2 regions of the Bradyrhizobium sp. CCBAU 53351 genome follow, and region 1 is predicted to be linked to the other one. Evidence: riboswitches for the same ligand, from Rfam matches in the RefSeq annotation. Region 1 holds a riboswitch; the other holds the start of a gene.
The links. A riboswitch is a leader RNA that binds a small molecule or an ion and turns the genes downstream of it on or off. The one in region 1 is predicted to bind cobalamin.
Positions count from the first base shown of each region.

Region 2: linked by a shared signal. The riboswitch ahead of XH83_RS16465 (TonB-dependent receptor) and the one ahead of XH83_RS12650 (DUF1636 domain-containing protein) in region 1 are both predicted to bind cobalamin.

Region 1 is NZ_CP030059.1:2,727,991-2,742,921, reverse strand. Features, by position in the region: gene XH83_RS12705 (cobyrinate a,c-diamide synthase) at 1-1,303, opposite strand, end outside; gene cobM (precorrin-4 C(11)-methyltransferase) at 1,303-2,085, opposite strand; gene XH83_RS12695 (cobalamin biosynthesis protein) at 2,082-2,450, opposite strand; gene cbiE (precorrin-6y C5,15-methyltransferase (decarboxylating) subunit CbiE) at 2,447-3,628, opposite strand; gene XH83_RS12685 (cobalt-precorrin-6A reductase) at 3,627-4,373, shown strand; gene cobJ (precorrin-3B C(17)-methyltransferase) at 4,349-5,083, opposite strand; gene XH83_RS12675 (precorrin-2 C(20)-methyltransferase) at 5,080-5,811, opposite strand; gene XH83_RS12670 (precorrin-8X methylmutase) at 5,814-6,443, opposite strand; gene cobG (precorrin-3B synthase) at 6,443-7,606, opposite strand; gene cobN (cobaltochelatase subunit CobN) at 7,603-10,851, opposite strand; gene cobW (cobalamin biosynthesis protein CobW) at 10,851-11,885, opposite strand; gene XH83_RS12650 (DUF1636 domain-containing protein) at 11,882-12,256, opposite strand; cobalamin riboswitch at 12,349-12,569, opposite strand; gene cobO (cob(I)yrinic acid a,c-diamide adenosyltransferase) at 12,610-13,245, shown strand; gene XH83_RS12640 (cobyric acid synthase) at 13,251-14,699, shown strand; gene cobD (threonine-phosphate decarboxylase CobD) at 14,688-14,931, opposite strand, start outside.
Region 2 is NZ_CP030059.1:3,508,363-3,523,293, forward strand. Features, by position in the region: gene XH83_RS16415 (PAS domain-containing sensor histidine kinase) at 1-2,183, opposite strand, end outside; gene XH83_RS16420 (hypothetical protein) at 2,901-3,296, shown strand; gene XH83_RS16425 (hypothetical protein) at 3,293-3,481, shown strand; gene XH83_RS16430 (hypothetical protein) at 3,524-3,826, shown strand; gene XH83_RS16435 (lytic transglycosylase domain-containing protein) at 3,911-6,112, opposite strand; gene XH83_RS16440 (adenylate/guanylate cyclase domain-containing protein) at 6,429-8,165, shown strand; gene XH83_RS16445 (hypothetical protein) at 8,271-8,462, shown strand; gene XH83_RS16450 (hypothetical protein) at 8,615-8,824, shown strand; gene XH83_RS16455 (fumarylacetoacetate hydrolase family protein) at 8,929-9,777, shown strand; gene XH83_RS16460 (hypothetical protein) at 9,859-10,116, shown strand; cobalamin riboswitch at 10,163-10,377, shown strand; gene XH83_RS16465 (TonB-dependent receptor) at 10,491-12,728, shown strand; gene XH83_RS16470 (hypothetical protein) at 12,802-13,383, shown strand; gene ilvD (dihydroxy-acid dehydratase) at 14,816-14,931, shown strand, end outside.

The sequences.
Region 1 (14,931 bases):
CCTCCGCGATCAGATGAAAGAACGTGCCGCTGACACGGCCGCGCCGCGAGCCGGTTTCGGCGATGACTGCACCCGTCGCATCATGCACGACCGCGAGCGGCGTGTCAGGCTGGGCGAGAATGGTCGAATAGTGAAACTCGTGGCCGCGCAGGCGCGCCCCGGCGCGATATCCCGGCATCGGCGCGGCGAGCGTCGCGAGGCGATAGCCCAGATGCATGCGGCGTTTGGCAAAGCTGGTCTCGAGGCCAAGCAGGTCTGTCATCTCATGGCGGATCCCGTCCGCGTCGGTCAAAGCGGCTCCCAGCACCATATAGCCCCCGCATTCGCCATGCACGGGTCGCGTTTCGGCGAAGGCGCGCAGGCCCTCGCGAAAACGCGCATTGGACGCGATCCTGCCGGCATGAAGCTCGGGATAGCCGCCGGGCAGCCAGCACACATCGGCGCTCGCGTCAGGCGTTTCATCGGCCAGCGGCGAGAACGGCAGGATCTCGGCGCCCGCCGCGCGCCAGGCTTCCAGCATATGGGGATAGACGAAGGAGAACGCGGCATCACGCGCCAACGCAATGCGCTGGCCGGGCGGCACCACGGTCAGGCCATTTGCGGCCGGCTGCGGCGACCAGCCGGCTGCGGAGCGCAACACGGCAGCGAGATCGACATGCTCGGCGACGAAGCGCGCGGCCTCGTCGATCAGCTTGCCGATCTCGGCCTGCTCTTCGGCCTGCACCAGGCCGAGATGCCGCTTCGGCAGGCTGATCTCGGCATGGCGCGGCAGCGCGCCGAACACGGCGATGCCGGCATCTTTGAGCGCACGCCGCACCAGGTCTTCATGGCGTGGGCTGGCGACACGATTGAGCACGACGCCCGCGAGGCGCACGCCGGCGCGGTAATCGCGCAGGCCTGCGGCGATCGCCGCCGCTGTCTGCGCCTGTCCAGAGGGGTCGATCACCAGCAGCACCGGCCAGCCCAGCATCTCCGCGATGTCGGCGGTAGCACCGGTGCCGCAGACGCCGCGCGCGGCGACGCCGTCGAACAGGCCCATCGAGCCCTCGGCGAGCACGATATCGGCATCCGCGCCGCGGCTGGCGAGATGGGCGATCGTGCCGCGGTCCATCGCCCAGCTATCGACATTGACGGAGGCGCGGCCCGTCGCGGCCGCGTGGAAGGCGGGATCGATGTAGTCGGGGCCACTCTTGAAGCACTGCACGTTCAGGCCGCGATGGCGCCAGGCGCGTGCGAGCGCCAGCGTCAGCGTGGTCTTGCCGACTCCGGAGGCCGGTGCGGAGATGACAAGGCCCACCGCCATCACGACGCCTCCGGAAAGCGAGGCTCGGCGCCGACAGGTCGGTAGCGACGGTCGTAGTCGGCGGCGTAGAGGCGGCTCTCGTCAAAATCCGTAGCGCCAAGCGTCTTGCCGGCCAGGATCAGCGCAGTACGCTCCATCTCCGCGCCGACTGCTGCATCGAGCGTGCCGAGCGTCGCGCGCACGATACGCTGGTCCGGCCAGCTTGCGCGCCAGACGATCGCGACCGGACAATTTTCGCCGTAATGCGGCGTGAGCTCGGCGACGACTTGGTCGAGCAGGTGAATCGACAGATGAATCGCGAGCACCGCGCCGGTCGCGGCGAACGCGGCCAGCTTCTCGCCGTCAGGCATTGCACTGGCGCGGCCCGGCGTGCGCGTCAGGACGACCGTCTGGGCAAGCCCCGGTAGGGTCAGCTCAGCCTCGAGCGCTGCCGCAGCGGCGGAGAAGGACGGCACGCCCGGCGTGACCGAAAAGGGAATGCCCAGCGCGCGCAGGCGGCGGAGTTGCTCGCCCATCGCCGACCAGATCGAGAGATCGCCGGAATGCAGCCGTGCGACATCCTTGCCCTCGGCATGCGCCGTGGCGATCTCCGCGATGATCTCATCGAGCGACAAAGGCGCGGTGTTGACGATGCGCGCGCCGGGAGGGCAATGCGCAAGCACGCCGTCAGGGATCAGTGAGCCCGCATAGAGACAGACCGGACAGGCCGCGATCAGGTCGCGGCCGCGCAGGGTCAGCAGATCTGGCGCGCCCGGCCCGGCGCCGATGAAATGCACCGTCATGCGCCGTCTCCTTCCGCGATTGCGGCGGTTGCGGTGCGATCCTGCGAGACCGCCCGCGTCGCAATCAGCCGCGCGCGAGGGCCAGCCGCCGCGAGCGCCGCGGCTTCTGCGACCGATCCGGTCCTGAACTTCTCCATCACGAGATCCGACTGGCTTGGCGTTGCGATCCCGGCCAGCATCTCAGCCGGAACAGCCTTGATCGGCACACCGCACTCACGCGCGAGCTGCTTTAGCGGCTCCGCGTCGGCCTTGTCGCTGACAGTCGCCATCGCTGCGAGACCTTCGGGACCGCCCGCCGCCCGCAGCGCATCGCGCAGCGAGGCCAGCGTGACATCTCTCCTGAACCCGAAGCCAGCCACTTTCATCGGGTCACACTCCACTGCACCACCGGCCGTGCAGCTTCCCAGGAACGATAGCGGCCGAGCGGCGCGGAATGCGCGATCTCGACCCGCATCAGCTGACCGCCATGGCCCTGCTCTAGCTCGCCGAGCAGCGCTTCGGTTTCCAACGTGATCGAATGTGCAACGAGCCGCGTTCCAGGCGCGAGGCGCGACCAGACGGCATCGAACATCGCACGATCGAGGCCGCCACCAATGAAGACCGCATCCGGCGCTTCCAGTGTAGCGAGCGCTTCGGGCGCTTTCCCCGTGACGACGCTGATCCGGTGCGCCAGCCCGAACGCGGCTGCATTCTTGCTGATGTTCGCGACGCGATCCTCACGCGCCTCGATGGCGGTTGCCGTCCCGCCGCACAGTGCCCACTCGACCGAGATCGACCCCGATCCCGCGCCGATATCCCACAGCCCTTCGCCCGGACGCGGCGCCAGCGCCGAGAGCGCGAGCGCGCGCACAGGGCGCTTGGTGATCTGGCCGTCGTGGGCGAACAGATCGTCCGGTAACCCTGAGCTGCGGGGAATGCCTTGCGTGCCCCTCGCCCACAAGGCCACCGCGACCAGATTTGAGGTCACCTCCTCGGCAAAGAGGTCGACGCGATGCTGGTCGGTATATTCCTGTGGCCCGCCAAGCGCCTCGAGTGTCCACATCAGCGAGGCACCCCATCCGCGATCGGTCAGCCATTTCGCGAGAGCATCAACCGCCGTTGCATCACGCATCAGGCAGATGATGCGCGCGTCTCGCGCCAGATGCGGTACGAGACGCTCGAACGGCGCGGCATGGAGGCCAATGCATATCGTGGTCTCCAGCCGCCAGCCTAAGCGCGCAGCCGCGAGCGAAAACGTCGACGGTCCCGGATGCGCGATCCACTCGTCGCTACCGAGTCTCTCGGCGAGAACAGCGCCTGCGCCATGCCAGAACGGATCGCCAGAGGCGAGCACCGCCGTCGGCCGATCGCGGCAGCTCAGCACGACACCGGCATCGAATGGCACTGGCCACGCACGGCCGCGACTGCCCACACCGGCGAGCGCGAGGTGCCGTTCCCCGCCAAAGACGGTTTCGGCATCGGCAAGCGCCTTTCGGCTTGCTTCCGACAGCCCGGCAAGGCCATCTTCGCCGATACCGATGATGGTCAGCCAGGGATCAGCCATGATGCGCGCCCTCATACTGGGCGGGACGGCCGATGCGAGCTCGCTCGCAGCCGAGGTCGCGCGCGCGCGCATCGATGCCGTCTATTCGTACGCCGGTCGCACTCACGTGCCGGCCGATCAGCCGCTGCCGACCCGCATCGGCGGTTTCGGCGGCGTCAGCGGGCTTGCGGGTTACATCCGCGACGAGCGCATCACGCATGTGATCGACGCGACGCATCCATTCGCAGCCGAGATGAGCCGCAACGCGGTCGAAGCTTGCGCGGACACCGGGACATCGCTGCTCGCGCTGGAGCGCGCGCCCTGGGGCAGCATGTCCGGCGACAATTGGATCGAGGTTGCAGATATCAGTGCCGCCGCCGCCGCGCTGCCGGAGGCGCCCGCGAACGTGTTCCTCGCCATCGGCCGCCAGCATATCACGCCGTTCGCGATGAAGCCGCAGCATGCCTACACGCTGCGCTTCGTCGATCCGCAGGAGGCGGCCCTGCCCTTCGCCGCTGACGTGATCGTGTCGCGCGGGCCGTTCACGCTTCACAGCGAGCTCGAGATGCTGCGCGCCCGCGAGATCGCGTGGATCGTCGCCCGCAATTCCGGCGGCGACGGCGCGCGTGCCAAGGTCGACGCGGCCCGCATGCTCGGCCTTCCCGTGGTCATGATCTCGCGGCCGACGCTGCCCGAGCGCCGACGGGTCGAGAGCGTCGCTGAGGTGATGGAGTGGCTCGGTCATTCGACCCGCCTCGGTGCATAGACCCAGCGGCCGACACGGCGCGTCTGCGAATTGCCGACGATCACCAGCGTGCGCATGTCGGCCATCTCCGGCGCCGCTTCGTTCAGCGTCACGGTCACGATCTTCTCGTCGGCCGCGCTGACCGCGCGCGCAAAGATGACGAAGCGCTCGCCGCAGCCGGCGTCCTTCAGCACCGCGAGCGCGCGGCCAAAGCCCTCGGGCCGGCTCGCCGATCGCGGATTGTACATCGCAATCGAAAAATCGGCTTCCGCTGCGAGGCGCAGACGCCTCTCGATGATCGTCCAGGGCTTGAGATTATCCGAGAGGTTGATCGCGCAGAAATCATGGCCGAGCGGCGCGCCGGCACGCGCAGCCGCCGCCAGCATGGCGGTGATCCCGGGCAGCACGCGGATCGGCAGCGCCTGATATTGCGGCGCCTGCTCCAGCGCCTCGAACACGGCCGAGGCCATCGCGAACACGCCGGGATCGCCGGATGACACGACGACGACCTGCCGGCCTTCTGCGGCGAGCCGCAAAGCCTCGCCGGCGCGCTGCAGCTCCTCGCGATTGTCGGAGGGATGCAGCTTCAGCCCAGCACGCGGCGGCACGCGCGCGACATAGGGCGCGTAGCCGAGAATGTCGGTCGCGGTGGCAAGCGCGGCCGTGACCTCGGGCGTCACCAGGGCATCGCTGCCCGGCCCGAGGCCCGCGATGGTCAGCGTGCCCGTCATTCGGCGGCTTCCAGATGCCGGCCCTTGCCGTGCACCAGCACGATCGCAAAATAGGGACAGTCGGCGGCATCGATCTCCGCGAGCCGCGCCACACGCTCGCCCGGCATGGTGCCGCGCTCGACCAGCCAGGCGTCGTCCAGCCGGCCGGCAGATGCGAGCGCGCGGCGCACTTTCGCAAGATTACGGCCGGTCTTCATCACGACGAGCGCATCGGAATCCCGCATGCGGCGCTCGAGCTCACCTTCGGGAAGCGTGCCCATCAGCACGGTCGTCACATCATCGCCAAGCGCGATCGGCTGGCCGACGCCGTTCCAGCAGCCGACCATGCCGGGAATGCCGGCGATCACCTCGATCTCGACACGCCCTTGCAGGCGCGTGTGCAGATGCATGAAGGAGCCGTAGAAGTAAGGATCGCCCTCGCAGAGCACAACGACGTCGACCGCACGCGAAAGCCGCGCCAGACGCTCCGCCCATTCGTCGTAGAAACCGGCGAGCAGCTGGACGTATTCCGCACTGTCGAAGGCGATCTCCGTCGTGACAGGGTATTCCATGGGGTATTCGGTGACGTCAGTCGCGAGCATGCCCTCGACGATGCGCCGCGCCTGGCCCGGCCTGCCCTTCTTGCGAAAGTATGCGACGTGCTTCGCAGCCCGCACCGTGCGGTCTGAGCGCACGCTCATCAGATCGGGATCACCGGGGCCGAGACCGCAGCAGATGATGCGTCCCATCGCTATTCGCTCCGGCTCGCCAGCGCGTTGACGGCCGCGACCGTGATCGCCGAGCCGCCGAGGCGGCCTTCGACGGTCAGCGCCGGCGCCGGCGGAGCGGCCATCAACGCCGCCTTGGACTCGGCTGCACCGACGAAGCCGACCGGACAGCCGATGATCGCCGCCGGCCGCGGGCAGTCTGTATCCTCCAGCATGTTGAGCAGATGAAACAGCGCCGTCGGCGCATTGCCGATCGCGACGATCGCGCCGTCCAGATGCGGCCGCCACAGTTCGAGTGCCGCGGCCGAGCGGGTGTTGCGCATGGATTGCGCGAGCGCGGGCACGGTCTCATCGCCGAGCGTGCAGATGACGGCATTGGCCGCGGGAAGCCTTGCACGCGTGATCCCTTCCGAAACCATGCGTGCGTCGCACAGAATCGGCGCGCCTCTTTGCAAAGCGGCGCGAGCGATCGTCGCCATGCCCGGCGTGAAGCGGATATGGGCCTCCAGGCCGACCATGCCGGCGGCGTGGATCATCCGCACCACGACCTGCTCCTCGGCCGGCGTGAAGCGGGCAAGATCGGCCTCAGTCCGAATGGTGGCGAAGGACTGCCGGTAGATCGCCGCGCCATCGGTCTCGTAAATGTGCGGCATCAGTTCCCTCCGACGAGGATCGAGGGATCGCTGACGATGTCGGCGCCGTTCAACCCGCGCAGGACCGGCTCATCGCGGATCGAACCGTTGCGGACGAGATCGAAGCCGGCGCGCGTCGCAACCAGCGTGACGGCGGCCGTGCCGGAATGGGCGCAGCCCTTGCCGCAGCCGGAGACGTGCAGCCGCGCGTCGGCGGCGATGCGCGGCGCGAGCGCCGCGGCCAGCGCGCGGGTATCGGCATGGGCTTCGCGGCAGCGCGGCGCACCGCTGCAGGCGATGACGCGCAGCGCGGGATCAAAGGGCTCGGTGATGAGGCCCGGCGCGCTCGGCATCTCGCGCTTGCCTTCGCTGAGCACCATTCGCCAGGGCGTCATGCGTAGCGCATGGCCACAACCGGCGAACTGATGCAGCGTCGTGTGCAGCAGCTGCCCGAACGCGACGCCGACCATCGCGCCTTGCGGATAGTGCCCGGGCCGCGACGCCGCCATCACGGGCGCAGGCTCCGTCTCGCCGCGCAGCGATGGCGGCAACGCCGCGCCGGAGGCGATGTGGGCTGCCATCCGGCCGCGCCCGTCCTTCGCGCCGCCGGAGACCAGGAACCAGCTTGCGAGCGCCAGCGCCGTGCTCACGGCCTCGCCGCGCGCGACGGAGCGGCCGAGCCGCGCGCCGTCGGCCCGCACCAGAAGGCGGCCCGCGCGATCGCGCTCGATGCGGATGTCGGCGGAATCGCCGGCGAGCACCCGCGACCGTCCGTCATCGATGGCGAAGCCGAACTTGGTGGGAAGCGCGAGGCCGCGATCGGCCAGCGCCTCCTCCAGCCCAGCGGCGAGCGACTGGGTTTCGTCACCGCCGCTCCAGAACGGAGTCACCAGAATATTGCGTCGGGCTTCGATCTCGGCGTCGGGGTCGAGCAGCGCGAGTTGCGAAAGGCCGTCGAGCAGCGGCCGGTGGCTTTGCTCGCTGACGCCGCGGATCTGGAGATTGGCGCGGCTCGTCACATCGATCAGGCCGTTGCCGTGTTGCCCGGCGAGTTCGGCAAGCCCGATGATCTGTGGCGCTTCAAGCCGCCCACCGAACGGCCGCACCCGCACCACGAGCCCGTCGCCCGACAGCATCGGGCGCAGCGCGCCGGGACACCAGCCCTTGACCGCAGACGCGCTCATGATGCCTCCCGCAGCGCCGCCGCGATCGAGTTGCGGCGCGTTTGCCACAGCGCCGCATCGTGCAGGCGCGCAAAACAGGTTTCCATCGCGGCAAGCGCCGCAGGATTCTCGCGCGCCATGAAGGCACGGACGTCGTCATGGCCAAGCGTCGCGTCGTAATAGAGATCGAACAGATGCGGCGGCACGGCGCCGGCAAGATGCGCGAAGGCGGCCATATGCTCCAGCGTTGCGGTGATCTCCGCGGCCCCGCGAAAGCCGTGACGCATCATGCCGGCGATCCAGGCCGGATTGGCGGCGCGCGCCCGGACGACGCGCGATATCTCTTCCGTCAGCGTGCGCGCGTGCGGCTGTTCGGGACGCGTCGTGTCGAGGTGATAGAGCGATGGCGCTGCCGCGCCGAGATGCACGGCTGCCGCCGCAACCCCGGCTTCATGCGCGGCGTAATCGGCGGCAAGCAGCAGGTCGGTTTCCGGCAGATCCTGAACATGGACAAAGGCGTCGGCGGCCGCGAGGCGCTGCTCGATGCCGGCGCGGTCATGCTGCATCTCGCCATCCGCCGAGAACGCCCATGACGAGGCCGACAGCCAGGCTTCGCCCGCGGCATCCCGCGTCTCCGGCGTGAAGGCATCGGGGACCGCCGAGAGGCCGACGCCATATTGTCCGGGCCGCGGCGCGAACACGCGCGAGGTGCGATGGCGATACGGATTTTCCTCGCCCTCATCGTCGCGGCCTGCAAGCGTTTCGGAAGCGGCCTCGAACAATTGCGCGAGACCGGAGAAGACGTCGCGGAACAGGCCCGAGACGCGCAACGTGACATCGATGCGCGGGCGGCCGAGCTCGGCCGGCGCGATGATGTCGTAGCCGGTGACGCGGCCGGAGGCGTGATCCCAGCGCGGCGCGAGCCCGGCCAGATGCAGCGCCATGGCAAACTCCTCGCCCGCAGTGCGCATCGTCGCCGAGCCCCAGAGATCGACGACGAGGCCTTTCGGCCAGTCGCCGTGATCCTGCAAATGGCGCCGCAGCAGCTCCTCGGCGAGTTTGATCCCCTGCGCATGCGCCGACGGCGTCGGCACGGCGCGCGGGTCGACCGCAAAGAGATTGCGCCCGGTCGGCAGCACGTCGGCGCGGCCGCGATAGGGCGAGCCCGACGGCCCCGGCGCGACACGCTGCCCTGCAAGGGCGGCACGTAGCGCATCGCGCTCCGCCTCGCCACAGGCGCCGCGGCCGAACACGTGCAGACCGTCGCCGAACTGACTTTCCTTGAGATCGCAGACGAAGCGATCGATCCGCGGAATGGCTTCGGCCGGCGCGGCCGAGGCATCGAGGCCGAGATCGTCTTCGAGGCCCGCCGCACGCGCCTCGTCGCGGATCGCCGCGATCAGCCGCTGGCGGCGCGCGGGGTCGAGACCGTCGGCGGTCGAATATTCGTCGAGAAGACGTTCGAGCCGGCGCAAACCTTCCGGCACGGCCGATGTTTCCAGCGGCGGCGGGAGATGGCCGATGGTGACGGCACCGATGCGCCGCTTGGCCTGTGCAGCCTCGCCGGGATCGTTGACGATGAAGGGGTAGATGATCGGGAGATCGCCGATCAGCGCCTCAGGCCAGCACGCAGACGACAGCGCGACGGATTTTCCAGGCAGCCATTCCAGCGTGCCATGCGCGCCCATATGCACGACGGCATCACAGCCCTGCTGCCGAAGCCAGAGATAGAACGCGACATAGGCATGGCGCGGCGTGCGGGCGAGATCGTGATAGTCGGTATCACGCGCGGCGGCATCGCCACGCTCCGGCTGGACCGCGATGACCGACCGACCGCGTGGGATTGCGGCGAAATGGAATGCGCCATCGCGACAGCCTGGATCGTTCTCCGGCGCGCCCCAGGCCTGCGCGAGATCGTCCTGCAAGGATTGCGGCAGGCCCGAGAGCGCCGTGCGGTAGTCGGCAACGCTCCACGTCAAATTTCGCGTCAGCAGCGTCTCACCGAGAGCTCGAACCGGCGCGACATCAAAGCCAGCCTCGGCGAGATCGGACATCAGGGCCTCGACCGAAGCCAGCGCATCGAGTCCGACCGCGTGCGCGATCTGATGCGGCCGCCCCGGATAGTTCGAGAGCACGATCGCCAGCCGCTTCTCGGCGGTTGTCCTTTCCGCGAGGCGCCGCCACGCCGCAACGCGCGTGGCGACGGCTTTCACGCGCTCGTCATCGGGCCTGTGCGCCAGATGCGAGAACTGCAAATCCGGATCACGGTCGGCGGCGGATTTGAAGCTCACCACGCCCGCGAACAGCCGGCCGTCGACCTCGGGCAGCACCACATGCATCGCGAGATCGCCGGGCGACAGGCCGCGCAACGAGGTCGCCCAGTCCTCGCGTCGCGCCGTGGACAGCGCGACCTGGAACACGGGGCACGATGCGGCGTCGAACGGCGTCGTGCCGTCGTCGCCGATGGCGGAGAACGCCGTTGCGTTGACGATCGCCGCCGGAGGCTTCGTCGCAAGATACGCGCGCAACCAGTCCGCGACACCCGGAGCCTTCAGCGAGGTGACGAACGCGCCGAACGCGTCAAAACCATTCTCGCGCAGCGCCGCGATCAGCGCATCGACCGGGCCGGTGTCGGCGGCCGTGAGATAGGAGCGATAGAAGGTCACCAGCGCGAGGGGCTTCCCCTCGCCGCCCGCCGGCGCAGCAATGACACCGCGCGCGGGATCGAAGAATCCCATCTCGGGCACGGTCATGTCGCCGACAACAGGCCCGGCATAAAGTCCCGAGGCCAGTGCCAGTTGCGCGATCGCCGCCTGCGCCGCGACCGGGCCGCCGGTATCGCAGAGCACCTTGAGGCGGCGCAGCGTCGAGACCGGCAAGGTCGAATAGGCATCAAGCCTGACGTCGTCGCGGCCATCGGCCGGCAGCACGGCGAGCACGATGCCGCGATCCTTCGCCAGTTGCTGAAGGGCGGCGAGGCCGTATGGCCAATAGGATTCGCCGCCGATCAGCCGCACCAGAATGCCGCGCGCCTGCGACAAGGTGCGCTCGACATAGGTGTCGACCGACAGCGGATGACGCAGCTCGGCGAGGTTGGCGAGCCGCAGCGACGGCAGGCTGCCCCGGCCACGGCGCCAGCCGGCTGCGAAGGCAGCAAGGTCGGAATCCGAATACGAGAGCACCACGAGATCGGCCGGGTCCTGGCCGATGTCTCTTGGCGTCGCGGTCTCCTCGAGACCGCGGCTCTCGCGGAAGACGACGTGCATCAGATACCTAATCCCAACCTGATCGCGGCCTCGTCGATATCGCCATGCTCGCCGATCACGACGAGCTTTGATTGCCGGAGATCTGCGCCCCAGGGCTTGTCGAACTGGTGGCGCACGCGCTCGCCGACCGCCTGCAGCAACAGGCGCATCGGCTTGCCCGCCACCGCGATATAGCCCTTGGCGCGCAGCACATTCTGCTCGCGCGCCAGCTTCTGCACCGAGGCGACCAGCGCGTCGATGTCGGCGACCTCAGGGAGATCGATCACGACGGAGGCAAAATCATCGTGCTCGTGCTCCTCCTCGCCGTCGTGATGCGAGGGACGTGCGGCGAGATCGTTCTCGGCGGCAGCGCCGAGGCCGAGGATCAAGCGGGCGTCGATCGCGCCGTCAGTGACGGGCAGCATCGGCACGCGGCGCGGCATCTCGGCGGTGATCACAGCCCTGGCGGCTTCGATCCCGGCGGCGCCCGCAAGGTCGGCCTTGGTCAGCAGCACGATGTCGGCGCAGGCGATCTGGTCCTCGAACACTTCCGACAGCGGCGTCTCGTGGTCGAGATTTTCGTCCGCCGCGCGCTGCGCTTCGACCGCATCAGGATCGGGCGCGAAGCGGCCGGCCGCGACGGCCTCGGCATCGGCCAGCGCGATCACGCCGTCGACCGTGATGCGCGAGCGGATCTCGGGCCAGTCGAACGCCTTCAAGAGTGGCTTCGGCAACGCCAGGCCCGAGGTCTCGATCAGGATGTGATCGGGCCGCACGGGGCGCGCCAAGAGCTGCTCCATGGTCGGAATGAAATCATCGGCGACGGTGCAGCAGATGCAGCCATTGGCGAGCTCGACGATGTTCTCTTCGGGGCAATTGGCGTCGGCGCAGGACTTCAGGATCTCGCCGTCGACGCCCTCGCTGCCGAACTCGTTGACGAGCACCGCGAGCTTCTTGCCATTGGGATTCGCGAGCAGATGCTGGATCAGCGTCGTCTTGCCGGAGCCGAGGAAACCGGTGACCACCGTCACAGGGACTTTTGCGAGCGAGCTCATTCGGCGGCCTCCGGCACGACGGCAACAGGGGGAATGCGGGCAAGCGACTGCTTGCGGAAGATTTCGGGCCGGCTGCGCCAGGGCACGAGGCCATCGGGCGCGGCCGCGTAGGCCGCCGCGCCCGCGACCACGTCCTGCGCATTCGCATCCGACAGGCGGCCATAGACATAGGACCAGCGGCCGGGCGCGCTGAGCGCGACCGAGCAGCCCTGGCTGCATGCAGAGAGGCATTCGACGGGAACCACATTGACGCCGTCAGGCACGCCAGCCTCGAGGATCGCACCATGCAGGCGCTTGCCGGGCGTCGTCTCGCCCTCGCCGAGCGTCTCGCCGGCACGGCAGGTGATGCAGACATGAAGTGTGACGGTCATCGCCTCTTCCAGATATCAGCGGGAGGCGATGAGGCACACGGACCATTCTTCAGAAGGCCCGTTTCCCCGTCGCGGAACACCCCGTCCGCCGGTCCAAAACTCGTCGCGCTGGCAGGTCTCCCGGCTTGCGGAGCAGGGTTTTGCCCTTCGATCCCCGCCTTCCCGATTCCCGTGGGAATCAGTGGCTTCGGGCATCTCTCCGGTCACGGTCGCGGGGGCGGCTGCATTTTGGACCCTAATCTTGCCGATTCGGACCCTATCGCATTCCCTCTTCGCCTGTCATAGGACAGGAACCAACGCCGGGCCACCATTTGCCGGTGGCCGCCTCTTGTCAAGCCGAAGGACCGGGACCCATGACGCCTGAACCGGATACCCAAACAACCGAGGACACCGACATCAGGCACGCCCAGAAAATGGCGAAGAAGAAGGCCGCCCGCGGCAAGATCATGGCGACCAAGAGCGGCGAAAAGGGCCTCATCATCGTGCACACCGGCGCCGGCAAGGGCAAGTCCTCCTCGGCTTTCGGCATGATCGTGCGCTGCGTCGCTCACGGCTTCCCCTGCGCCGTCGTGCAGTTCATCAAGGGTGCCTGGGACACCGGCGAGCGGCGCCTGCTCACCGGCCATTTCGGCGAGCTCTGTCAGTTCCACGCGATGGGCGAAGGCTTCACCTGGGAGACACAGGACCGCGCCCGCGACATCGCCGCCGCGCGCGCCGGCTGGGAGAAGGCCAAGGAGCTGATCCTTGACGAGAGCCTGCGCATGGTCGTGCTCGACGAGATCAACATCGCGCTGCGCTACGACTATCTCGACATCGCCGAGGTGGTGGAGTTCCTGACGACCTCGAAGCCGCCGATGACTCACGTCGTGCTCACCGGGCGCAACGCCAAGGACGAGCTGATCGAGATCGCCGATCTCGTCACCGAGATGACGCTGGTCAAGCACCCCTTCCGCTCCGGCATCAAGGCGCAGGCCGGCGTCGAGTTCTGAAGTCGATGGCACGGGCGCTGATGATTCAGGGGGCCGGCTCGGACGTGGGCAAGTCGCTCATCGTCGCCGGTCTCGCGCGCGCCTTCACGCGGCGGGGCTTGCGTGTGCTCCCCTTCAAGCCGCAGAACATGTCGAACAACGCGGCCGTCACCGTCGATGGCGGCGAGATCGGCCGCGCGCAGGCGTTGCAGGCGCTCGCCGCCGGCGTCGAACCGCACACCGACATGAATCCGGTGCTGCTCAAGCCCGAGACCGATGTCGGCGCGCAGGTCATCGTGCATGGCAAGCGCATCGCGACGGCGCGCGCGCGCGACTATGCGGCCATGAAGCCCTCGCTAATGGGCGCGGTGCTGGAGAGCTTCGAGCGGCTGAAGGCGCGCGCCGATCTGGTGCTGGTCGAAGGCGCCGGCAGCCCGGCCGAAGTGAATCTGCGCAAGGCCGACATCGCCAATATGGGCTTTGCGCGCAAGGCCGACGTGCCCGTCGTACTGATTGGCGACATCGATCGCGGCGGCGTCATCGCCCAGCTCGTCGGCATCAAGACGGTGATCGATCCTGACGATGCCGCGATGATCCAAGGTTTTGTCATCAACAAGTTCCGCGGCGATCCCACGCTGTTCGACGACGGCTACCGGCTGATCGAAGAAAAAACCGCCTGGCGCGGTTTCGGCGTGCTGCCCTGGTTTGCCCGCGCCGGCGAGCTGCCGGCCGAGGACGCGCTGGGGCTGAGCGACGCGCGCAAGCCGGGCCAGTGCAAGATCGCGTGCCTCGCGCTGTCGCGGATCGCCAATTTCGACGATCTCGATCCGCTCAAGCTCGAGCCTTCAGTCGATCTCGTGATGGTGCGCCCCGGCGAAGCAATCCCCGGCGACGTCAGGCTCGTCATCATCCCCGGCTCAAAATCCACTCGCGGCGATCTCGCCTTCCTGCGCGCGCAGGGCTGGGACATCGACCTGCTCGCGCATCATCGCCGGGGCGGCCACGTGCTCGGCCTCTGCGGCGGCTACCAGATGCTCGGGCGCCGCGTCGCCGATCCCGACGGCATCGAAGGGCCCGCGGGCGACACGCCGGGGCTCGGGCTGCTGGATGTGGAGACGGTGATGAGCCCGCAGAAGACGCTGACGCGTGTCGCGGCGGTGCATGCCGCCACGGAGCAGCCGATCGAAGCTTATGAAATCCACATCGGCCGCACCGACGGACCGGATCGCGCACGTCCCTTCGCGAAGCTGAACGACGAGCCGGAAGGCGCGATCTCGCGCGACGGCCGCGTGCAGGGCAGCTATCTGCACGGCCTGTTCACCTCGGATGATTTCCGCAAGGCGTACCTGGCAAAGCTCGACATTCCCGCCGGTAACGAGCCGTATGCGGCCCGAGTCGAGAGCGCGCTCGAGGCGTTGGCCGATCACATCGAAAAGCATCTCGACGTCGAAGGCCTGCTCGCGCTAGCACGCTAGCGCCTCTCCGAGCCGCGACCATTCGCTTTCGCTGCCGGGAAGGCCGAGCCTCAGCCATGTCGGATTGTGCGTGAACACGCGCGACCAGATATGGCGATGTGCCAGCTGCTCCTGCGCGGCAAGCGCATCCGGCGTTTCGTAGAGACGAAACAGCGACGCGCCGCCGACGAGCCGCCATCCCTGCGCACGCGCCATCTCGTCGAGACGAACGCAATCGCGCGCAAGCCGCGCG
Region 2 (14,931 bases), 780 kb from region 1:
CGACACGAGCGGATCGCGAGTTCGCGCGGACGATCGACATTGGCTTGCATGGCCTCGATGCCGTTCATCACGAGGTTGATCAGCACCTGCTGGAGCTGGATCCGGTCGCCGCAAACCTGAGGCAGGTCGGACGCCAGCTCCATGCGCACCGACACCCCATGGGTCGCGAGCTCGCGCCGAACGAGCGCCACCGCCTCCCTGACGACCTGGTTGATGTCGAGTGCAACGACTTCGATTTCGGTCTTCTTCGCAAGCGCCCTGATCCGGCGGATCACCTCGCTCGCGCGATTGGCGTCCTCGACAATCCATTCGGCGGAACGGCGCGCGGCTTTCAGATCGGCCGGTTCGCGGTCGAGCCAGGCGATGCAGGCGTCCGCGTTGGAGATCACCGCGGCAAGCGGCTGGGTGATTTCGTGGGCGATCGAGGTGGTGAGTTCGCCGAGCGTCGTGACGCGCGTGACGTGGGCGAGCTCGCCTTGTGCCTTGCGCAGCGCCTCTTCCGCCTGCTCGACGCGGATCGCCGCCGTGATGTCGCTGCTGACGCCGCGATAGCCGAGAAAATTGCCATTCGCGTCGTGAAATGGCTTGCCGCTGGTGCGCACGTAGATGGGAGATCCGTTGCGATCCTTGCTGCGGTAGATCAGATCGCGGAACGGAACGTGGGCATCGAGCGCCGCGCGATGCTGCTCCCATTTCTCCGGCTCGAGCTCGGCATCGGGTGGAATGTCCCAGCGGGGCAGGCCGATCACGCCCGTCGGCGGAGCGCTGGAGCTGTCGGCATGTTCCGATATCCTGGTGATGCGGTGGTCCGGCCCGGTCTCCCAGAACCAGTCCGATGCGGTCTCGGCGTAGTCGCGGAATCGCTGCTCGGATGCCTTGAGCTCGTCGAATGCCTTGTGCAGCGCATCTTTCGCCGCGATTTGCTCGGTGACGTCCACGTGCGTACCGATGATTTCCATCACCTCGCCGTCGCTGCCCATCACGGGATGGCCCTCGCTGTGGATGCGCCTGATCGCACCGTCGGGGCGCGCGATCCGGAAGTCGACCTGGAAGGGCTGCTTCTGCCGAACCGCTTCACGCTCGACCTCGATAATCCGCCGAAAGTCCTCCGGCAGGATACGTTGCTGAAAAGCCTTGGCCGGAATATCGGTCTGGTCCGGCTCAAACCCGAACAGGCGGTAGAGCTCAGCCGATCGGTAGGCGAACTCCTGGCGATGAACGTCCCAGGCCCAGCTGCTGGTTTGGCTGAGGCGCTGGGCTTCGGTCAAATAGGCTTCGCTGCGCCGCAGCCGCTGTTCGGCTTCCTTGGCCATCGTGACGTCGGTCACCGCCCCGACGAACTCGATGCGCCCGGATGGATGTCGAACCGCGCGCGCCACGGAATGCAGATATTTGACCGACCCGTCGGGCATCAGCAGGCGATATTGGTGGTCGAAATCCTCCGCCAGGCGGTAGGCCCGTTCGAGGGTGCTGCGGACCGTATCGCGATCTTCCGGATGGATGCGCTGGAAGACGAAGCCCAGGCTCGGCTTGGTCGCCGGATCACACTGGAAGATGCGGAAGGTCTCCCTCGACCAGACGGCTTCGCCGGTCGCAAAGTTCAAGCCGAAGCTGCCGGTGTGACTCAGTTCCTGGGCCTGGGCGAGATAGGCCTCGCTCTGCCGCAGCGCATCCTCCGCTTCCTTGCGCTGGGTGATGTTCTCGCAGGCGACCAGCAGGATCGGCGTGCCGTCGCCGCGCAGCATCACCTTGGCGTTTTCCCGGACCCAAAGCACCGACCCGTCCTTCCGGAACTTGCGAATCTCCCAGGTATGCGACTGGTCCACGGTCGTCAGGCACAAGGCGACGCATTGACGTACGAACTCGCGGTCTTCCTCGAAGAAGACGTTCAGTACGGATTGGCCGATCAGTTCGTCCGTCGTGTAGCCCAGCTGGGCGGCGCCGAACGTATTGACGTTGAGCACCGTTCCGGCGGGATCGACCATGAAGTACATGACGGGATTGTGCTCGAACACCTCGCGCCATTGCTTCACGGCATCACGCAGGTCGGTATTCTGCCGCGAGGCGTCTACGACGGCGGGGCCGTCCTTCTCGCCGTTGCCGAATGATCGAAGCGCCGCAAGGCCGCCGAGCAGGAATTGTGCGGCCGAACTCCCGATTTTCGTGATCTGGCCAGGCATCATCGCAATTGCCCCGGCTCGCTGGCGTCCAAGGTGAGTAGAGCACTTTGCCATTACAGGGGCAATTGCCTCCGACCAAAGTCGGATTGTCGGCAAAACTCCCGATTGCCGTGCAGCCTGCGCACATTACGCCGTCACGTTGCGCAGGTGAGCGGAAGTCCGCAAAACCACGGCACAAACCTACGTATAGCTCGCACAACCCTAGTTCTAGCGTGAATTTACCTCCGTACAATTGAGCGGTGCGTTGCAAGGAGCCTAGTCTTGCGGCCAATCGAGAGAAGTCGATTGCGGAGCACAAATTGCCGAAAAGCTCGGCGTGTTGCACCCGAAGAACCAGGCTCTGCGTCCGTTGCCCCGACTTGCCGCATGATTTGGCGGTCGCGATTGAGAAGCCGCATTTTCCGTGACGACCGTGGCGCCTCCTGCCTTTTGCGCAGGAGGAGGCCAGGACCCCAGAGGTCAAGAGGAGAGGATCATGTGCGATAGCCCCGATGACTCCGAGCGCCGTCTCGAGTCCAAAAGCTGCGCCCTCTGTGCCGGGAAGTTTGGCTTGATCCGATACTACTCCTGGCGGACGCCGCTCTGCTCGCGGAAATGCCTCGACCGGTTCAGGGCACGTCGCGAACGCGACCGCCGCTGGCTGTTCCAATGTCAGGTGGCATGAGGATCGGCCGCCGCACCTAACCCGTCAGGTTCATTTTCTCGTCCGGAGGCTGTGAGTTGAACCGAGGCTGCAAGCTCCTGTTGGCGATCACGCTGCCGCTTCCGCTGGCAACGGGCTTGAAGGCCGAGGACGCTGGACGGGATGGATCGCATCGTCACCATCCGCCTCAGGATCAAGCGCTGCACGAGAAGTTCTATTCGAACTGGCGCATGCCGGACAATCCGGTTCTGAGCTGCTGCAACAATGCGGATTGCTACCCGACCGAGATACGCTACGTCGAAGGCAAGATCTACGCCCGGCGCCGGGAAGACGGGAAATACATCCTGATCCCGTCCCAGAAGGTCGAGCGCAACAGGGACAATCCCGACGGCCGCAACCATATCTGCGCGCCCCCGCCGGCCGCCTCTCTGGTCGATACGGTCTACTGCTTCGCGCTGGGAGGTGCCACGTGAGATTCATATTGGTGAACGGCAGAACCCCGTTCCGCAAGACGTCGTGTCTGTGGTGCTGCGAGGAGATCGACGGTGGCTATCTGCGCGATGCCAGGACGCTGCTGCGCTACTGCGGCTACGAGTGCTACGCAATTCACCAGGAAGCGGCGCCGGTGATCCAGGAGCGTACGCGCGCGGCGTCCTGAGCAGACGGGCAGGAAAGAGGCGAGGACACGGCATTGAGATTCATGCTCGTCAATCAGGAACATCCCCGCCACGGCGCGGCCTGCAGCGCATGCGCCCGGCCGCTGGGTTCGAGTTACGTCCGGCAGGTGTCCAGGCAAGAGCGGTATTGCGGCTACGATTGCTACCGCCAGCAGACGGCCATGGACGTGCTGTGGCCTTACCGCAGCGCGATCGAGACGGTCGCGGTGCTGACGGCCATCACGAGCTGGAGCTGGATGATGCAGATGGGCGCGCTCTCGCGCTCATTGGCTGAGGCATATCTGCGCGTGCACAACCTTCGAACCCTGGAAGGAGGTGACGGCTAGCCTCACGATGCCGGCCGCGCAGATCCGTCGGCCGCAGTTCCCGCGTCCAGCTTCGCGCCGCGTCCAGCCCCGGCGGTCGCGAGGCTAGGGCGATGGGGCTGCGGCCGATGCCGTTGGTTCCGCGCTCACTTCGTGCGTCGTGACGCGCTGCTCGGATTTCGCGGCGATCATGCCGCTGTCCTCGAACCTTGCGCGGTAGACCTGCACGTTCTCGATCACGCGCTGGACGTAGTTGCGCGTCTCCGACAGCGGGATGCGCTCGACCCAGTCGACCGGATCGACATTGGGATCCCTGGGGTCGCCGCGGGCCTGCACCCATTCGCGCACCCGGCCACGGCCGGCATTGTAGCCGGCGAAGGTCATGATCTGGTTGCCGCGATATTCCGACAACAGCGCGCTGAGCTCGGCCGCGCCCATCTGCGTGTTGTAGACGGGATCGGAGACCATCTTGTCCCAGTCATAGGTCAGGCCGAAACGCTTGGCGGTATCGCGTCCCGCTTCCGGCGTCACCTGCATCAGCCCGACCGCGTTGGCGGCCGACTTGTCGCGCTGGTCGAACGAGCTTTCGGTGCGCGCCACCGAATAGATCACGCTGGTCTCGATCGCAGGCGCGACCTGCCGGTGCTCAGGGATGCCGATGGTCGGAAACGCGTAATGGTCGAGCGCGAGCCCGCGCGCCAGCGCCGTCTTGCCGACCTCCAGCATGACGCGCGCATCGCTGCGCCGTCCGGCGAGCTCGCCGAGCGATTCCAGCGCGGTGACGTCGGTGCTCTCCTTGGCAAAGTCTTCGGCATAGTAGAACACCATGTCGCGCTCGCCGATGCCGTAGAGCATGTCGGCGGCACGCACGCGCTCGTCCGTGGGCGGCGTATCGGCGGCGGCCAGGACGGGCGAGGGCGGACGCAGCTCGATGCGGTCGAGGCCGAGCTTTGCACGGGCCAGCTGGCCGTAATAGGCGGTCGGATAGCGCGATGCCGCCCGATAGCTCATGCGCGCATCGGCCACAGCACCCATCGCCTCGGCGGCGCGGCCACGCCAGTAATGGGCGCGCGATAGCGCGATCGGATTGGCCGAGCCTTCGTCGATGGCGGCGAAGTGCACCATCGCCGTCCTGGGATCGTCGAGGAAGCGCAGCGCGATCCAGCCGCACATGAAGTGGTAGTCGACGCGGTAGACCTCCTTCTCCGGCACAGCCGCAGTGCGTACCACGTCGTAGGCGGTCTTCGCCTTGCCCTGGTCGAGCAGCTTGCGCGCGAGCAGGCGGCGCTCGCGCCACCAGGCATCGGTATCCTGCGCCGCCATGGTCTCGGGTGCAGCGGCCAGGATCACCTCGGCGGCATCGTCGATGCGATCCTTCTGCAGGTGCCATTGAGCGCGGCACAGCACATAGCCGAGGTCGCGGCGTGCATCGGTCGCCACGTCGTCGAGATAATCCTTGGCCTTGCTGGCCTTGCCGGTCACGGCGGCGCAGGCCTTGACGATTGCGAGCGCATCCTCGCCGAGCCGTCTTGCGGCGCGGCGGGCGCCGGCGTAGTCCTTGGCGCCGAGCCGCCTGTCCATGCGGGCGCGATGATCGTCCGCAGTCAGGAGATCGCGGAACGCCTCGTAGGAATCCTCCTCGCTGCGCTCGGACAATTCGTCCGTGCGCCAGGCCTCGCGCACCAGCCGCGTGGCCCGGTCGGTATCGCCTTCGGCGAGCAGCACGCGGGCGAGCGCGAACTTGCCCTTGGCGCTGATCGGACGGTCCATCGTGAATGTGTGCACGATGGCGGCGTCGCTCTTCTCCTGCCACAGCCGCGCCTCGGCGCGGCGGCGCAGCAGGGTGCGGCTCGGCCAGTCCGGATTGGCGGCGAGGAAGGCGGCGTAGCGCTTGAAATTCGCCGTGCTCTCGGAATGGCGCAGCATGAACCAGTCGGCGAGCTTCTGCCCCGCAGGATCGGCAATGCGATCGCGCGCCGCGCTTGCGTCCTCGGTCTTGCCCTTGCGCGCGAGGTCGATTGCGTCCTTCAGCGCGGCGAGGTCGCCGGTCAGCGGCGGCGACGCCGGTTTGCTGGACGGCTCGTCGCTGCTCTTCGACTTGCGCTTGGCCTCGGCATGCTTGCCATTTGCTTGCTTGACATGCCGCGCCTTGCCGCTAGCTGCATGACGCGACTTGCCGGCTTTGGCCTCATGAGACTTCTTCGGCGCGGACGATTTGTGACTGCTCTTCGCCGCGAGCTCGGTCGGAAGGAGGGCCAATGCGGCCACGGCAACGACACACGCGAGCGAGCGTAGGCACTGGTTCATTCCATGGTCCCCCTGCGAAACCATTACAAACCAAGGTCCGCGACGACATGCGGCTTGAGAATCAAAGACGACGGCAAACGATGCCACGGCATCGTTTCGCATCCTTCACGCTGTCGCAACAATGCGGCAAAATACGGATTGGAACCGGGGAACTTGGGAAGGGACAGTCCCTTTAACCATTGTTAACGCATTGGGCTCGCGCGCCGCTTGCCGACGGCTCACCGCGTCATGGATGCGCAGATGCGCGTGTTCCCTGGACCAAATCCGGTGTATTGAGTTCCCGGTTCCGTCCTTTCACCCTTTGCCCCCTGCACCTATGCCGATTTTCAACCAGTCGATCCGGCGCAAGATCGTCGGCATCGCCCTCGGATTGATCGTCCTGATGCTGGTCACCTCGGTCCTGTCGATGGTGATGTCGAGCCAGGTCGGCGTCCTCCTGGACGAGCTGACCAACCGCTACATCCCCGCCTACAGCCATCTCGCCCGCGCCAACATCCGTTCTCTGGAGCGGGCGCTTGCGCTGCGGCAGATGGTGATGACCCGAATGGGATCCTCGTCGGACGAGGAGGCCTATGCGGCGCGGCTTCGCGACTTCCAGGCATTGGACCGCAAGTTCGAGGAGGAGGCCGAGACCGCGCGCAAGCTCATCAACGCGATCATCGACGATCCCAGAACCTATTCCGACAATGCCGCGCTGGCGCGGCTCGACGTTCGGATCGAGAGTGCCGTCGCCGAGCTGCGGCGCGATCTGGACGAGGGCAATGCCAGACTGGTCAAGCAGGTCGACGCCAAGGACATGCCCGCGGCCCGCGGCACGCTGGAGCATCTCGATATCTTGCGCGATGCGTTCAACCGCAAGATCGACGCGATCCGCGCCGACATGCTGGCGCAGGTGTTCTTCTCGACGTCGCAGGTGATCAGCCGCCAGCATCAGGCGATCGTCGTTTCGGGCGTCGTGACCTTGCTCGCCGCGATCGTCGGCTTGGTCTTTGCGCTTCTGGTGTCCAGCGGCATCACGCGACCGGTGCGGCTGCTGCTCGCCGGCGCCCGCGAGGTCGAGGCCGGCCGCTTCGACAAGACCATCACCGTCTCCACCCAGGACGAGATCGGCGAGCTCGCCGCGGCCTTCAACCGCATGACCGAGCAGCTCCGCCACAACGAGCGGATCCGCGAGACCTTTGGCCGCTACATCGATCCCAAGGTGGTGCAGGGGCTGATCGACCGGCCGGAGGTCGCGATCGACGGCGAGCGCCGGGTCATGACCATCATGTTCTGCGACATGAGCGGCTTCACCTCGATGAGCGAAGGCATGACGCCGCGCGGCCTCGTCAGGGTGATGAACCACTATTTCACGGTGATGTCCGCGCCCATCCGAAGCAATCGCGGCGTCATCGACAAATATATCGGCGACGCCATCATGTCCTATTGGGGCCCGCCCTTCATCGAGGAGGGCGAGCAGGCGCTGCTTGCCGGCACCGCGGCCATCGAGATGGCCGACCAGGTGCCCGCGCTGCAGCGCCAGCTGCCGGACCTGCTCGGCATTCGCGCCATGCCCGCGCCGTGCGATTTGCGGATCGGCATCGCCACCGGTGAGGTGCTGACCGGCAGCATCGGCTCGGAGCTGATGATGAGCTTCACGGTGATGGGCGATGCCGTGAACCTGGCCTCGCGGCTGGAAGCCGTCAACAAGGTCTACGGCACCCGCATCCTGATCTCGCAGGCCACCGCCGAGGCGATCGGATCGCAGCTCGAGCTGCGCGAAATCGATCGCCTGGCAGTCGCCGGCCAGACCGCGCCGCAGGCGATCTTCGAGGTGATGGCGAGGGCTGGCGCGCTCACGGATGCGCAATTTGGCTTGCGCACACACTATGCCGAGGCGCTCGCCGCCTATCGCGCCCGGCGCTTCGACGCGGCGCGCGCGGCCTTTGGCGCGGCGCTCGAAGCCGTCCCCGGCGACGGCCCCTCGCGCACGATGCTCGGCCGCATCGCGCAGTTCGAGGCGGGCCCGCCGGACCAGGGATGGGACGGCGCCTGGCGCCTCGACAGCAAATAGGCTGCCGCACCGGAAAAATTCATTCTACGGGATAACGATGTTCGCCGTGACCTATTTCCCGGGCTTAGGTTGGATGTCCTTGAGGCGTTTGATGGGGACACGCCGATGCCAGAACTTCAGGACAGGCTGGAACGGTTCGAGACGCTCACCGCCGAATGCGAGCTGATCGCCAAGCTCGCCACCGACAGCACCAAGCGCGAGTTCTATCTGAAGCTTTCGGACCAGTACCGTCAGCTGGCGCTGGACATGCGGCAGGCGATCGCGACCAAGGCGGCGGAAACTCAGGCGGCGGCCTGAGGCCGGCTGCAATCCGTTCTTAACGTTTGGCGCGCATCCTGATGGCATGCGGGCGTCGCTGATCGGCGGTGCCCGTGTTGGGAAGGCCGGGGTTCGCTGCAATGCAGCGTGCGCCGTGAACGTCGTTTTGCCATGCCTCACAGGGCAATCCCATGCGCCTCGTTGCCGTGATCATCATCGCGCTCATGACGGCGGCCTGCGACCAGGAGCAGGACATCACCGGCTCGACGCCGGTCTGTCCCTTGCGGAACTACAGCTACAACCCCCGCGACATGAACCAGTGCGTCAATGCCTGTAAATCATGCGATCGCGGCACGACCGTCACCTGCACGACCTCCTGCAGCCTCAAGGGCGCGCGCTGAGCGCATCGCCTGCTGCCTTGCAGGGATCGCAACCGCGCCATCCCCGGCCGCCATCGTCCCCGCCATCTCGACCTGATAGGGTCGGTTGAGCAGGGGGACATCGGATGAAATTCGCAAGCTTCGAAATCAACAGCGCGGCGTCATGGGGTCTGGTGGAGGGCGACACCGTGGCCGATCTCGGCGCGGTGCTGCGCGATCGCTATCCCGATCTCAAATCGGCAATCGCCGCGGGCGTTCTGTCCGAGGTCGCCGCCGCGGCAGCCCGGGCGAAGCGCTATCCGCTGGCCAGCATCGCCTTCCTGCCTGTGATCCCGAACCCCGACAAGATCCTCTGCATCGGGCTCAACTATGAGAATCACCGCAAGGAGACCGGGCGTACCGAGGTCGAGAATCCCACCGTGTTCGGCCGCTTCGCCAACAGCCAGACCGGGCATCTCACCGACATCATCCGCCCGAAGGTCTCGACCCAGCTCGACTTCGAGGGCGAGCTCGCCGTCGTGATCGGCAAGGCCGGCCGCTACATCCCCCGCGCCGAGGCGTTCGGCCATGTGGCCGGCTATGCCTGCTACAACGAGGGCAGCGTCCGCGACTACCAGCGCCATACCCATCAGTTCACGCCGGGCAAGAACTTTCCCGCCACCGGCGCCTTCGGTCCGTTCCTGGTGACGCCCGACGAGGTCGGCGAGGTCGGGCCGCTGCGGCTGCAGACCCGGCTCAACGGCGAGGTGGTGCAGGACACCACCATCGATCAGATGATCTTCGATATCCCGCGCCAGATCGAATATTGCTCGCAGTTCACCCGGCTCGAGCCCGGCGACGTCATCGCCACCGGCACGCCGGGCGGCGTCGGCTCGCGGCGCACCCCGCCGCTCTGGATGAAGGCGGGCGATGTCGTCGAGGTCGAGATCGACAAGGTCGGCCTCCTTCGCAATGCCGTCGCCGACGAGGTCTAACGGAACCGGCGGTGCTGGGGCACCGGAACGATTCACGTGGGTTAGCCATTGAGACGCGGGCAGGACGCGGAGTCCGATGGAATGGGTATGCTCGATCCCGGCCGATTTCTGGTGTCGTGCTCGCATTGCGATGCCTGGCCGATGGCGGCCAACGTGAAGCGGTCGAGCTGGTCGGCGTCGCCGCATGAGGTTCGCTTTGTCTGCACGCGCTGCCGCCGCGAGGAGACTGCGATCGTCTCGGCCTCCGGCGAATTGACCCCGATCAAGCGCGTCGATGTTCCGCCTCGCGATGTCGCTGCCGCCTGGGCCCAGGCCCAGCGTTTGCGAGGGCGGACTTGAGCCGCAGTTGCTACACCGACTGCCGATTGACTCTCCGGCGGAACGGCACGTAGATGATCGCGACGGTTCTCCTCATGGAGATCAAAAGGGAATGTGGTGCGGGGCGTCCCAACGCCGGGATTTGTCTCAACGCCACGGCTGCCCCCGCAACTGTAAGCGGTGAATCTTTCGTCCTGTGCCACTGGGAATCTCGGTCCTGGGAAGGCGACGCAAGGTAACGACCCGCGAGCCAGGAGACCTGCCGTCAGCCGTGGTCACACGCGAGGATGTCGGTCGGGGAGTACAGACATTGGCTTCACCGGAGCAGCCCATTGCTCTGCCGTGAAACCTCGTTCGCTGTGACGTGCCACCGACGTCATACCGAGGTTACAACATTGTCCCGTCTCGCTTCTGCTGCCCGGCGCCTCAGCGTAGGCCTGTTCGCATCCGTCTCGCTCCATTCGCTCGGTCTCTCCGCGGCCTTCGCCCAGCATGCTGTCGCCGAGCAGTTGCCGCCGGTCGAGGTGAGCAAGCCCGACGATCAGAACCGCACGCGGGCCAGGGCGATCGGTGAGGGTGAGGCGACGAGGCCGCGGCGAGCCGCGAATGTCGCGCCGGCAGGCAATGGCACCGGCTCATCCGGCCCGGGCTCCGGGGCTGTCGCCGGTGACGGCGGCATCATCGGAGCAGCCACGACCGTCATCACGGCCGCGGATATCGCGCATGCGCCGTCGCAGACGCTTGCCGAGATCATCGCCACGCAGACCCCGGGAGCCCAGATCACGACGTTCTATGGCGGGCAGATCGGCGCCAAGACCAGCGTGGACCTGCGGGGCTTCGGCGCCTTTGCCACCGCCAACACGCTGGTGCTGGTCAACGGCCGGCGGCTCAACGACGTCGACATGGCGCAGGTGGACCTTTCCACCATCCCGCTCAATTCCATCGAGCGTATCGAGATCACGCGCGGCAATTCCGGCGCGGTGCTCTATGGCGACAACGCGGTCGGTGGCGTGATCAACATCGTCACCAAGACCGGAAGCGGCGGACCGCCCGTGACCGCGCGCATCGAGGCCGGCTTCGGCTCGTTCAACACCAGGCTCGGCAATGTCTCGACCTCGCTCAATTCGGGGCCGTGGTCGACCTCGTTCTACGGCAATGCCGTCAGCACCGACGGCTATCGCGACAACAATCGCTATTCCCAGCAGAATGGCGTCGGCAATCTCAATTACACGACGCCGGGCCTCACGGCGTTTCTCACCGTCACCGGCGACAATCAGGAGCTGCGCCTGCCGGGCGGCCGCACCGTCGATCCCTCCATCGGCCTCGACGAGCTCAAGACCAGCCGGCGAGGCACGAGCACGCCGTTCAACTACGCCAACCAGCAGGGCATTAGCGCGACAGCCGGCTTCGCCAAGACCCTGGTCAACGGCGTCGATCTTATCGTCGACGGCGGTGTGCGCGACAAGAAGCAGCAGAGCGCGTTCTTCTCCAGCCCGGCGCCGGTTCCTGCCTTCTTCACCTCGACTTATGTCGATTCCAACCTGACGACGTGGTCGATCACGCCGCGGCTCAGTGTGAAGAGCCTGTTGCTCGGCATGCCGTCGCAGTTGCTGACCGGCATCGACTACTACGATGCGAGCTTCCGGCAGGACCGCGGCGCCGGGCAGGGGCTCGCCGCCTGGCACAATTACGACCTCAGGCAGCAGACGGTCGCCGGCTATTTCCAGCACACATTGGGAGTCGCGCCCACGACCGACATCTCCTACGGCGCGCGGGTGCAGAACGTCAGGCTTGCGGCACGCGACAATTTCGACGCGGCGGCGCCGTTCAACGCCGACATCGGCGCGTCGTCGCTGACCAGCGAGGAGACCCAATATGCGCTGCATCTCGGAGCCGAGCATCGCCTCAATGACATGGTCTCGCTGTTCGGCCGCGCCGCGCGCGCCTTCCGCACGCCTGACGTCGACGAGCGGCTGTCCTCGGGGCCGTCCTTCGATCCTCTGACCTTCGCGGCCATCCCGCAAACGTTTCAACTCAAGACCCAGACCTCGCAGGACATCGAGGGCGGCCTGCGCATCAAGGGCGGCGGACTGCAGCTGCAGAGCAGCCTCTATCTGATGGACCTCACCAACGAGGTCCATTTCAACCCGGTCCTGTTCTACAACACCAACCTCGATCCGACCCGCCGCTACGGCTCGGAGACCAGCCTGTCCTACCGCGTCAACGACGCCCTGCTGCTGCGCTCCGGCATGGCCTATACCCGCGCGGTCTTCCGCGAGGGCGTCTGGGCCGGCAACGACGTGCCGCTGGTGTCGCGCTATACGGCAAGCGCCGGCGTCACCTGGAACATCTGGCAGAACTATCTGGTGCTCGATGCCACCGCGCGGTTCTGGAGCGAGCGGCGCATGGACAACGACCAGGCGGGCACGCAGAAGCCGATTCCGGCCAACGGCACGATCGATCTCAAGCTCAGCGGCCAGGTTGAGCGCTACTTTTGGTCGCTCAGCGTCAACAACGTGCTGAACGCGCTCTACTACGACTACGCCATCGCCAGCACCTTCACCGACGGCCGCTTCAGTGCCTATCCGCTGCCCGGCCGCTCCTATCTGCTCAAGGCCGGCGCGACGTTCTGATCAAGGCTTACACCTCGCTACGGCTGTCGCTCACCCTCAGATGAACTGGTATTCCTCAACAAGGAGATCATCCATGGCCCTCAGCATCCTGCCGTCTCACGGCGACGGCTTCCGCCTTCACCCGGTCGCGCCGCGCCTTGCGCCGATGTTCTGCCTTGCGCTGCTGACGGCATCATGCGCGCTCGCAAGCTTCGCTTTCGCCTGCGTCACGCCGTTTGCGGCCTTCGCCGTCGTTGCGGCGGCGATGCTGCCGCTGCGCCCGGCGCTGCTCGTCGTCACCGGCGCCTGGCTGGTGAACCAGACCATCGGCTTCGGCGCGCTGCACTATCCCGTTGACGCCGGTACCATCGCCTGGGGCTTTGTCATCGGCGCGGCTGCGCTGCTGGCGACGGCGATCTCGTCGATGGTGCCCGGCCTGCTGCCCCGGGGGCGCACGCCGCTGGTGCTCGCGATCATGCTCGTCACGGCCTATGCAGTTTACGAGCTCGCGCTGCTCGCCGCGACGCCGTTCCTGGGCGGCGAGGGCGCCTTCACCGTCGCCATCGTGACGCGCATCGCCCTGACCTGCGCCGTCTGGCTCGCTGGACTCGTTGCGGTATGCGAGATCGTCCGCCTGGTCGATCCGTTCAGACACAAGGGCGCAATGTCGGCCTGAGCGACGCCATCGTAGATCGTAGCCCGGGGAGCGTAGCGATACCCGGGACAGTGCTGGTGGAATCCCGGATGTCGCTCCGCTCATCCGGGCTACGCGGCCGTGCCCTGTGTCGGCCTCTGTCAACCCCTCGCCGCGAAAATATTCCACTTTACCGAAATTCGGTTTTGGCGCATATGTCGCCCATCCCGGCTCACCAGGAGGGGCGATCTCGAGGTCGTCTTGATCGCGAGCCGGGTTTGCGGTGGACGCGGCAGCGTCGGCATGAGAGGTGCGGGCAGGGCGGGTAGTCCCTGTGAGCCCGCGGCCGCGTGCAGACGAACGGCGCTGCTAGGCTTCGTCTCGCCTGTAAGTTTTCAGCTCCGTCGACAGGGCTGGAAATACTGCGGCGACATGGCGGGCCGTGCGTACGGCAAAACCGTGTGGTCCTGGCCGTCGTTGCTACGGTCAAGCCGGATCGAAGATGCGCGCGAGCCCAACCGGGTGGGCGGCATCATCCAATTCGAACGGCGAGGGAGGCCAAAGGAAAGTTCGGCTCCCGGGAGAGCGCGGCATAAGCCGTCCGACCATCGCGCAGGGAAGGCCGAGTGATCGGCACCACCTGTATGCTGCTGTGCGGTTTTCTGCGTGCGCGTGCAATTCGCGCAGCGGACCGCGGGTGCGATGTCAGCACCCGGCCTTCCCTGCGCCCTCTTGGATTTGAGGGACGAGAGATGAAGCAAAGCTCGGGCGAATTCAGCCGCGAGGCTGAGAAGCTGTGTCTGCTGCCACACAATAAGTGTCATCGCCCGGCTTGACCGGGCGATCCAGTACTCCGAGACGGCAGTGACTGAACCGATAAGCCGCAGCGTACTGGATTCCCCGCTTTCGCGGGGAATGACAGCGTCACTTGGAGAAGCAACTTGCCGCCTCATCCTCCGTCATTGCGAGCGCAGCGAAGCAATCCAGAATCCATCCAGGGAGAGACTCTGGATTGCAGATGCGAAGCAGCGTCCGGTCGACGGTGCGCTGCTGAGCCAGGACGCATCTCACCGCGACCTCCGGTGCAGTTTCTAGGTCCGGCGACACCAGTCTGTGGCAGAGGGGCCGACTCACGTACTTGCACCTCATCTCGAACCGGAGCGGCGTGCGCCCCTGGCATAGTGAAATCAAAGATTGTGAGCTGCCATCTGCGAGATGGTATTACAGTAAGCGAACCCGTGTCTTCCCGGTAACGATTGTGCTGTCGATGCAACACTCGGTTCCGATTTAACCTTCATCACTCGTGGTTCGCCTCACCGCCGCTTTTTGGCCACACCCAAACATGAATAAAATCGCTCTAATGTTCTAAGGGCAGCGGCGGTCCTCGAAGGCGACGAGAAAATCCCAAGGTCGATTCAAATCTTGGCTCTGATTTTTCGCCTCTGAAAGGGTTCACCGGGGAAACTGGTTTGCGATGGGCGCCAAGATTGACAAGCAGAGGCTGCCAAGCCGTCACGTGACGGAAGGCCCTGCGCGCGCGCCCCATCGGTCCTATTTCTACGCCATGGGTCTGACCACCGAGCAGATCCA